DNA from 2 places in the Pseudalkalibacillus sp. A8 genome. Region 2 is predicted to be linked to the other one. Evidence: a T-box and tRNA genes for the amino acid it is inferred to sense, from the RefSeq annotation. Region 2 holds a T-box; the other holds one or more tRNA genes.
The links. The T-box of region 2 lies ahead of proS (proline--tRNA ligase). A T-box ahead of a tRNA ligase gene usually reads a tRNA of that ligase, here a tRNA-Pro.

Region 1: it has a tRNA-Pro gene. The T-box ahead of proS (proline--tRNA ligase) is inferred to sense a tRNA for this amino acid. The anticodon was not compared.

Annotation. Positions count from the first base shown of each region.
Region 1 is NZ_CP174509.1:293,116-297,520, forward strand. Features, by position in the region: gene ACJROX_RS01615 (Tex family protein) at 1-622, shown strand, start outside; gene cmpA (cortex morphogenetic protein CmpA) at 647-760, opposite strand; gene ACJROX_RS01625 (SprT family protein) at 902-1,360, shown strand; tRNA gene ACJROX_RS01630 (tRNA-Asn) at 1,571-1,645, shown strand; tRNA gene ACJROX_RS01635 (tRNA-Ser) at 1,649-1,739, shown strand; tRNA gene ACJROX_RS01640 (tRNA-Glu) at 1,764-1,838, shown strand; tRNA gene ACJROX_RS01645 (tRNA-Asp) at 1,901-1,976, shown strand; tRNA gene ACJROX_RS01650 (tRNA-Gln) at 2,008-2,082, shown strand; tRNA gene ACJROX_RS01655 (tRNA-Lys) at 2,087-2,162, shown strand; tRNA gene ACJROX_RS01660 (tRNA-Leu) at 2,170-2,255, shown strand; tRNA gene ACJROX_RS01665 (tRNA-Leu) at 2,322-2,407, shown strand; tRNA gene ACJROX_RS01670 (tRNA-Arg) at 2,434-2,510, shown strand; tRNA gene ACJROX_RS01675 (tRNA-Pro) at 2,516-2,592, shown strand; tRNA gene ACJROX_RS01680 (tRNA-Gly) at 2,601-2,674, shown strand; tRNA gene ACJROX_RS01685 (tRNA-Ile) at 2,684-2,760, shown strand; rRNA gene ACJROX_RS01690 (16S ribosomal RNA) at 2,916-4,405, shown strand, end outside.
Region 2 is NZ_CP174509.1:898,956-903,360, reverse strand. Features, by position in the region: gene ACJROX_RS04740 (phosphodiester glycosidase family protein) at 1-252, shown strand, start outside; gene ACJROX_RS04735 (peroxiredoxin family protein) at 435-1,034, opposite strand; T-box leader at 1,192-1,415, shown strand; gene proS (proline--tRNA ligase) at 1,801-3,231, shown strand; gene ACJROX_RS04725 (hypothetical protein) at 3,357-3,515, opposite strand; gene ACJROX_RS04720 (M48 family metallopeptidase) at 3,625-4,405, opposite strand, start outside.

The DNA.
Region 1 (4,405 bases), 610 kb from region 2:
CATCGTCAAGAAAAGGGAAGAAGAAGGAAAGTTCACGAGCAGAACCCAATTGAAAAAGATTCCGCGTCTTGGTACGAAGACATACGAACAATGTATCGGTTTCTTAAGGATCATTGAAGGGAAGCACCCGCTGGACCAAACTCCCATCCATCCTGAAACCTATGCAGATACGCGTAAATTGTTGAGTTTATTGGAAGTGACTGAACAAGAAATCGGAACGGAGGAAATCCGGAAGAAACTCCAGTCGATTGATTTGAAAGAGTACGCAGAGAAACTGGATATTGGGGAACTGACCTTGAAGGATATCGTAGATGCGCTGGTGAAACCATCAAGAGATCCTCGTGATGAAGTGACGAAACCTTTATTGAAAACAGATGTTTTGAAGATGGAAGACCTGAAAGAAGGGATGGAGCTCGAAGGAACCGTCCGGAATGTCGTCGACTTCGGCGCATTTGTTGATATCGGTGTCAAACAGGACGGACTGGTTCATATCTCAAAGCTTAGCAAACACTACGTCAAACATCCGATGGATGTCGTGCACGTAGGCCAAGTCGTCAAAGTGTGGGTAGAACAGGTAAATCTGGATAAGCAACGGATTGCTCTGACGATGGTTACCAATTAAGGAAAAGACAAAAAGCACTGCTTACTAGGAGCAGTGTTTTTTTCTGTAGAAAAACCAACATTGGTTCAATAATTTGATTTGGTATCGGTCTTTATTAAAATAAGCATTCCTTAACTGCTTTTTAAACCAGTAAGGCACGATGAGCCCTCCTCACTTTCCTTAATGGTGGTTATTAGTCTATGTGTGACTGCTTGCCTTTGTTCGTGTCATACTGTTTACTTTTCATTTAGCTGAACCTTTGGCAAAATAGAAGGGAAGTAACGAAAAGGATTGAAAGTAATGGAAGAAAATACACTACAACGATTAGTTGAAGATATATCAATTGAATTTTTCGGCAGGCCCTTTAAGCATACAGCGCGATTCAATAATCGACTTAAAACGACAGGTGGAAGATATCTGTTGAGAAGCCATGATCTTGAATTCAACCGGAAGCAGCTTGAAGTCCATGGGATGGAAGCTTTCATCGGAATCATCAAGCATGAGCTCTGCCATTATCATCTTCATCTGATGAAAAAAGGCTATAAGCACCGCGATCGTGATTTCAAACAGTTATTGAAAGAAGTCGGCGGCAGCCGGTATTGCGAGGTGATCCCTGGTCAGAGGAGACAAGAAAAGATCAAATACATCTATTTATGTAATAAATGCGGCCATCAATATCCCAGAAAACGAAGAGTGGATACTCGCAAGTTTTCCTGTGGAAAATGCAGAGGAAAGTTGAAGCGAAAAAGTATTGACTAACAAATATGATTATGTTACTTTAATTAAGTCGCTATAGAGACAACCTCTTAAATACGACAAAGTCACTTAAAGAAAACTTGGCAAAGCCAAACCTTGGTGAAGGCTGAGAGTGCAAAACATAATTAATTTTTAAAGCAAAAAAGTTATTGACTTCATCGTTTGTGTGTGATAAGATATTTATTGTCGCTAAAAAACAGAAACACACATTATTCCACAGTAGCTCAGTGGTAGAGCTATCGGCTGTTAACCGATCGGTCGCAGGTTCGAGTCCTGCCTGTGGAGCCATACGGAGAAGTACCCAAGTGGCTGAAGGGGCGCCCCTGCTAAGGGTGTAGGTCGTGTAAGCGGCGCGAGGGTTCAAATCCCTCCTTCTCCGCCATTTCAATACTTAAACTTTGTAGTTGGCCCCTTGGTCAAGTGGTTAAGACACCGCCCTTTCACGGCGGTAACACGGGTTCGAATCCCGTAGGGGTCACCATTTACGTCATATATAAATTAAGTTGGTGCAACGCGATGTGCACCACTGATGATTTGCCAAGTGGACCCGTGGTGTAGGGGTTAACATGCCTGCCTGTCACGCAGGAGATCGCCGGTTCGAATCCGGTCGGGTCCGCCATTTATAAATTAAAACTTGTATTGTTATGCGATGGGCTATAGCCAAGCGGTAAGGCAACGGACTTTGACTCCGTCATGCGTTGGTTCGAATCCAGCTAGCCCAGCCATAATGAGCCATTAGCTCAGTCGGTAGAGCATCTGACTTTTAATCAGAGGGTCGAAGGTTCGAGTCCTTCATGGCTCACCACTTTTTTGCGGGTGTGGCGGAATTGGCAGACGCGCTAGACTTAGGATCTAGTGTCCTTGCGACGTGGGGGTTCAAGTCCCTCCACCCGCACCATATTTTAAAAATGGTGCAACGTCTTATATGGAAGGTGCATCACTAGTTTTAAACATCAACAATTTAGCGGTCGTGGCGGAATGGCAGACGCGCTAGCTTGAGGGGCTAGTGGGTGTATACCCGTGGAGGTTCGAGTCCTCTCGACCGCACCATAATCAACTTCAAAACATTAATCAATGCGCCCGTAGCTCAATTGGATAGAGCGTCTGACTACGGATCAGAAGGTTAGGGGTTCGACTCCTCTCGGGCGCGCCATATAACGGGAAGTGGCTCAGCTTGGTAGAGCACCTGGTTTGGGACCAGGGGGTCGCAGGTTCAAATCCTGTCTTCCCGACCATCACATTTGCGGGTGTAGTTTAGTGGTAAAACAAGAGCCTTCCAAGCTCTGGTCGTGAGTTCGATTCTCATCACCCGCTCCATTCTATTATGGGCCTATAGCTCAGCTGGTTAGAGCGCACGCCTGATAAGCGTGAGGTCGGTGGTTCGAGTCCACTTAGGCCCACCATTAACAATTCCTTCGAATAGAGTTTCTTTCAAATGCAACTCTCAAAACGAAGCAAACCAGCTCTTTGAAAACTGAACAAAAGCCAAGCGTGAAACGGGTCTTTTATAAGAACCCTGAATCAATTTCGATTTACATTTAATGAGCAATCAAACACTTTATTGGAGAGTTTGATCCTGGCTCAGGACGAACGCTGGCGGCGTGCCTAATACATGCAAGTCGAGCGGACCAACGAGGAGCTTGCTCCTCAGAGGTCAGCGGCGGACGGGTGAGTAACACGTGGGCAACCTGCCTGTAAGACTGGGATAACTCCGGGAAACCGGGGCTAATACCGGATAACATTCTCCTCTGCATAGAGGAGGATTAAAAGATGGCTTCGGCTATCACTTACAGATGGGCCCGCGGCGCATTAGCTAGTTGGTGAGGTAAGGGCTCACCAAGGCGACGATGCGTAGCCGACCTGAGAGGGTGATCGGCCACACTGGGACTGAGACACGGCCCAGACTCCTACGGGAGGCAGCAGTAGGGAATCTTCGGCAATGGACGAAAGTCTGACCGAGCAACGCCGCGTGAGTGAGGAAGGCCTTCGGGTCGTAAAGCTCTGTTGTTAGGGAAGAACAAGTACCGTTCGAACAGGGCGGTACCTTGACGGTACCTAACCAGAAAGCCACGGCTAACTACGTGCCAGCAGCCGCGGTAATACGTAGGTGGCAAGCGTTGTCCGGAATTATTGGGCGTAAAGCGCGCGCAGGCGGTCTCTTAAGTCTGATGTGAAAGCCCACGGCTCAACCGTGGAGGGTCATTGGAAACTGGGGGACTTGAGTACTGGAGAGGAGAGTGGAATTCCATGTGTAGCGGTGAAATGCGTAGATATATGGAGGAACACCAGTGGCGAAGGCGGCTCTCTGGCCAGTAACTGACGCTGAGGCGCGAAAGCGTGGGGAGCAAACAGGATTAGATACCCTGGTAGTCCACGCCGTAAACGATGAGTGCTAGGTGTTGGGGGGTTCCACCCTCAGTGCTGACGTTAACACATTAAGCACTCCGCCTGGGGAGTACGACCGCAAGGTTGAAACTCAAAGGAATTGACGGGGGCCCGCACAAGCAGTGGAGCATGTGGTTTAATTCGAAGCAACGCGAAGAACCTTACCAGGTCTTGACATCCTTCGCTACTTCCAGAGATGGAAGGTTCCCCTTCGGGGGACGAAGTGACAGGTGGTGCATGGTTGTCGTCAGCTCGTGTCGTGAGATGTTGGGTTAAGTCCCGCAACGAGCGCAACCCTTGATCTTAGTTGCCAGCATTCAGTTGGGCACTCTAAGGTGACTGCCGGTGACAAACCGGAGGAAGGTGGGGACGACGTCAAATCATCATGCCCCTTATGACCTGGGCTACACACGTGCTACAATGGATGGTACAAAGGGCAGCAAAACCGCGAGGTTGAGCGAATCCCATAAAGCCATTCTCAGTTCGGATTGCAGGCTGCAACTCGCCTGCATGAAGCCGGAATTGCTAGTAATCGCGGATCAGCATGCCGCGGTGAATACGTTCCCGGGCCTTGTACACACCGCCCGTCACACCACGAGAGTTTGTAACACCCGAAGTCGGTGAGGTAACCTTTTGGAACCAGCCGCCGAAGGTGGGACAGAT
Region 2 (4,405 bases):
ACTCTTGTCGGCGTCAAAGAAAATGGAAACATTTTGCTCGTCACAGTTGACGGTCGTAATCCCGATAGAAGCATCGGCATCAATTTCCATGAAAGCGCAGAATTACTCAAGTCTCTTGGAGCTGTCGACGGTATGAACCTTGACGGTGGCGGTTCTACAACCATGTTTGCAAATGATCGGATCGTTAATGTACCCTCTGACAAAACGAACGAACGTCCTATTGCCGATGGAATATTCATTGTGGAAAAGTGATGCTATCAAATAAAGAAAACTCGGGCTTTGACAAGCCTTTAGCGCAGGCTCAGCCTTAGTTGTGCTTATATTGAAGAAAGTATTTTATACTTTCTTTAAATGTAAAATTGGCTGCCCTGAAACATTGGAGGCAGCCTTTTCTTATGCACTGTAAAGAGAAAGATCTGAACAGCCAAGTTTGTTTATTTTGCTAACTGCTGCTCCAACTGATCCAATTTTACAGGACCCATGATTTTGTTTTTAACGATACCATCCGGGTCGATGATGTAGGTGGTCGGAATCACGATGATCTGGTAGTCCTGGCCAACTGTCCCTTCTTTATCGAGCGGAACCTCAAAAGGAATTTCAAACTCCTTTGAAAACATTGATACTTGCTCAATGTTTTCTTCCTCCGAACTGAGATTTACAGCAAGGATGGCGACATCCTCCTTCTGGTGCAGATGATGGAAGTTGATCAATTCAGGAATTTCCTTTTTACAGTACGTACACCAGGTCGTCCAGAAATTGAGGATGACTGTCTTTCCACGATAGTCTGATAAAGAGATTTTTTCCCCTCCAAGGTTTTGTAACGTGAAATCAGGGGCTTCTTTTCCGATTTCTGCAATTGCTGTCCGCACATTTGCAGCTTCTACTGCTTTACCCGAGCTATATATCGATGGGGTAGCTTTCATGTTATCGATGGTTAGTTTCGATTGCTCGGTTGTACTTGGAATTCTCCAAGAAAGGAAGCCAAGACATATGAACAAGCTTACTAAAATGGTAAATTGTATTCGACGTTGCATTTTCTCACCTCGACAAATGACCTTACTATAATATAAGTAGGAATAAGCAAAAAAATGAACAAGCATTTGATATTCTTATATTTTTTTGAAATTGTGGCAATCCTGTATATTAATTCTTGACAATTAAAGTCAGTCGGATTATATTACTTTCAAACAACCTGAAACAATGACGAGGATCAGTAAAATGAATCGTGTCTTTCCTAGAGAGGAAACTATCTGCTGAAAGGTTTCCATAGACCGGTATTTGAACCTACCTCCGAGTTCTGTATCGAAATCGACTAAGATACAGCGGATCGTTATCCGTTATCAACTTCGAGTGTATATGGCACGAAAGAATGCTGTATGAAAATAGGGTGGTACCGCCAAGTCTTGGTCCCTTCTGGGGTCAAGGCTTTTTATTATGTAGTCTTTTTTAACTTAATCGTTGATTTAAGCGAAATGCACGACACTCCGGCGGGAAAAGCGAGACCCCGCAGCTAGGAACGAACGAGGAGGCTTCCGTAATTAGGCTATGAGATGTAATGTCTAGCTCAGCGACCAGTCACTTGGATCACTTCAAACTTCCTGCGGCGGCCGACACATTGATTTACATCTTATGGGTGAGCCCACGCAGAACCGAACTTTGTTTGGTTCGAGCCTCCTCGTCAGTCTTCCAGTGACCTACGTGACTAAGCAGGTCGCTTCCGCTTTTCTTTATCCCGCGGAAAGGGAGTGAATTTCGCGCAATCAACATTTAAGAATTCAGAAAAATCAAGAGGTGATCAAGATGGGAAAAGGATTTGTCCAAGATGTTACTGCAATGGAAGAGGATTTTGCACAGTGGTATACCGATGTTGTCAAGAAAGCTGACCTGATCGACTATTCGAGTGTACGGGGATCCATGATCATTCGTCCATATGGGTATGCGTTGTGGGAAAATATCAAGAACGAGCTTGACCGTATGATCAAAGAAACAGGACATGAAAACGTTTATATGCCATTGTTCATCCCTGAAAGTCTTCTTAATAAGGAAAAGGACCATATCGAGGGATTTGCACCTGAAGTGGCATGGGTCACCCATGGGGGTGAAGAGGAATTGACGGAACGCCTTTGTGTCAGACCGACCTCTGAGATTCTCTTTTGCGAGCATTATAAAAACATCATCCATTCCTATCGTGACCTGCCGAAGCTTTATAACCAATGGGCGAATGTCGTCCGCTGGGAGAAAACGACAAGGCCATTCCTGCGTACTTTGGAGTTTTTATGGCAGGAAGGTCATACGTGTCACGCAACTGCTGAGGATGCGCAAGAGGAAACGACAAAAATGCTGGATGTGTACGCAGAGCTTTGTGAAGACATCCTGGCCATCCCTGTTTTAAAAGGGAAAAAGACAGAGAAAGAAAAGTTCACTGGTGCTGATTTCACTTACACGATTGAAAGCCTCATGCATGATGGGAAGGCACTCCAATCAGGCACATCCCATTACCTCGGAGATGGATTTGCGAAGGCATTCGGAATCCAATACTCCGATCAGAACGGTGAACTTCAGCATGTCCATCAAACATCCTGGGGACTTACAACGCGTGTGATCGGGGCAATGATCATGGTCCATGGTGACGACCGCGGACTTGTGGTTCCGCCAAAAGTGGCACCTACCCAAGTGATAGTCGTGCCGATCGCTCAGCATAAAGAAGGTGTGCTTGATTTTGCTTATGAGCTGAAAAAGCACCTTTCCAGGACTGCCCGTGTGGATATCGATGCTAGTGATAAAAAACCTGGCTGGAAATTCAATGAATATGAGATGAAAGGCATACCAGTCCGCTTGGAAGTCGGACCTAAAGATATTGAAAAAGAACAGGTCGTATTAGTGAGACGGGATACTGGGGAAAAGCAGTTCGTTCCTCTGAAGGACCTGGATGTGAGGATTGAAAACCTGCTTGCAGATATCCAGAGGAACCTGTTTAAAAAAGCGAAGGAACTACAAGCCGAAAAAACGTCGATTGCCGTGACATTCGATGAGTTCCAAACCGGACTGACGGAGAAGCCTGGATTCATCAAAGCGATGTGGTGTGGCGATACATCCTGTGAAGAAAAGATCAAGGAAAAAACAGGTGCAACCTCACGCTGTATCCCTTTCGAACAGGAAAAATTGTCGGAGAACTGCTTCTGCTGTGGGAAAGACGCAAAGCACATGGTGTACTGGGCGAAAGCCTATTGATTTTACCGAAAAAGCTAAAATCATCGAATTAATTTAAGTTTGTACCGAAGTATTCTAAAATTGCACCAAATATGTTAAAAGACAAAAAAGGCACCCATTCAGGAGTGCCTTTACCTCTGTTTTCTTTAAAACATCGGTAAAATATAATTAATGAGAAAGTATAAGATTCCGAAGAAGATGATGAGGTATGCTGCGTATTTGATGAAGGTTGACGCTACCAAGCTGGAATCCTTTCTCTTTTCCACTTTTCGCTCACGTACATCCAGATCATCATGACGGTCCATAGGATCACTCCTCTCAACATTTTGACTCACATTTAAAAATTTATTCAAGTTGTTATGGAGTGTATTCCCTTCTTCTTTTCATTGAAAACATGGCAAGTTATGGACGTCTTTACTCTTTTTCTTTTTCAGTTTCACTATTGATCGGATCCGTCCGCTCCCATTTATCAAGGAAGGATATCCGCTCAAGCATTGTCGGATGTCCATATAAGAAAAGCTTCACGAGTAATGGCGGGTGGACTTCACTTAGACCGGAAACAGCTAACTGCTGGAATGAGCCTACTGCCGCTTCAGGATCTTGAGTCATCTCGATCGCATATTGATCGGCTGAGCGCTCCGCTTGCCTTGATATTGCATTTTCCACCGGGCTCGCTGCAAATGATAACAACGAAAAGATAAGCAATAACGCTGGCAGCGCTGCAATATCTGTCTGCTTTTTGACCCCCCAACGCTCTCCCCATCGTTTGATCATAGCTGCGTACAACTTCGACCCGATCCATAATCCGAAGAAGGTGGCAGCAATCGATCCGATCAGATTCCAAAAGAGATGATTTTTTACGAAATGCCCCATCTCATGAGCCATGACGAAAAGTACTTCTTTATCGCTCAAATTTTTAAGAGTTGTATCCCAAAGGACGATCCTGAGATTGGAACCGATGCCGTTAACATAAGCATTCAGGGCATTCGTTTTTTCAGACATGTTCACCTCATAGACACGGTCTGCTGAAATGTCTGCCCGATCAGCCAGCGCAAGGATCTTCTCTTCAAGCGCCTTGTCTTCCAGGCGGTAGAAATCGTTATATAATGGATCGATCCAAATCGGTTGAATGAAGTAGATGAATAATGTGAACGGGATCGACAGCAGCCAACCATAAAACCACCAACGTTTTTCA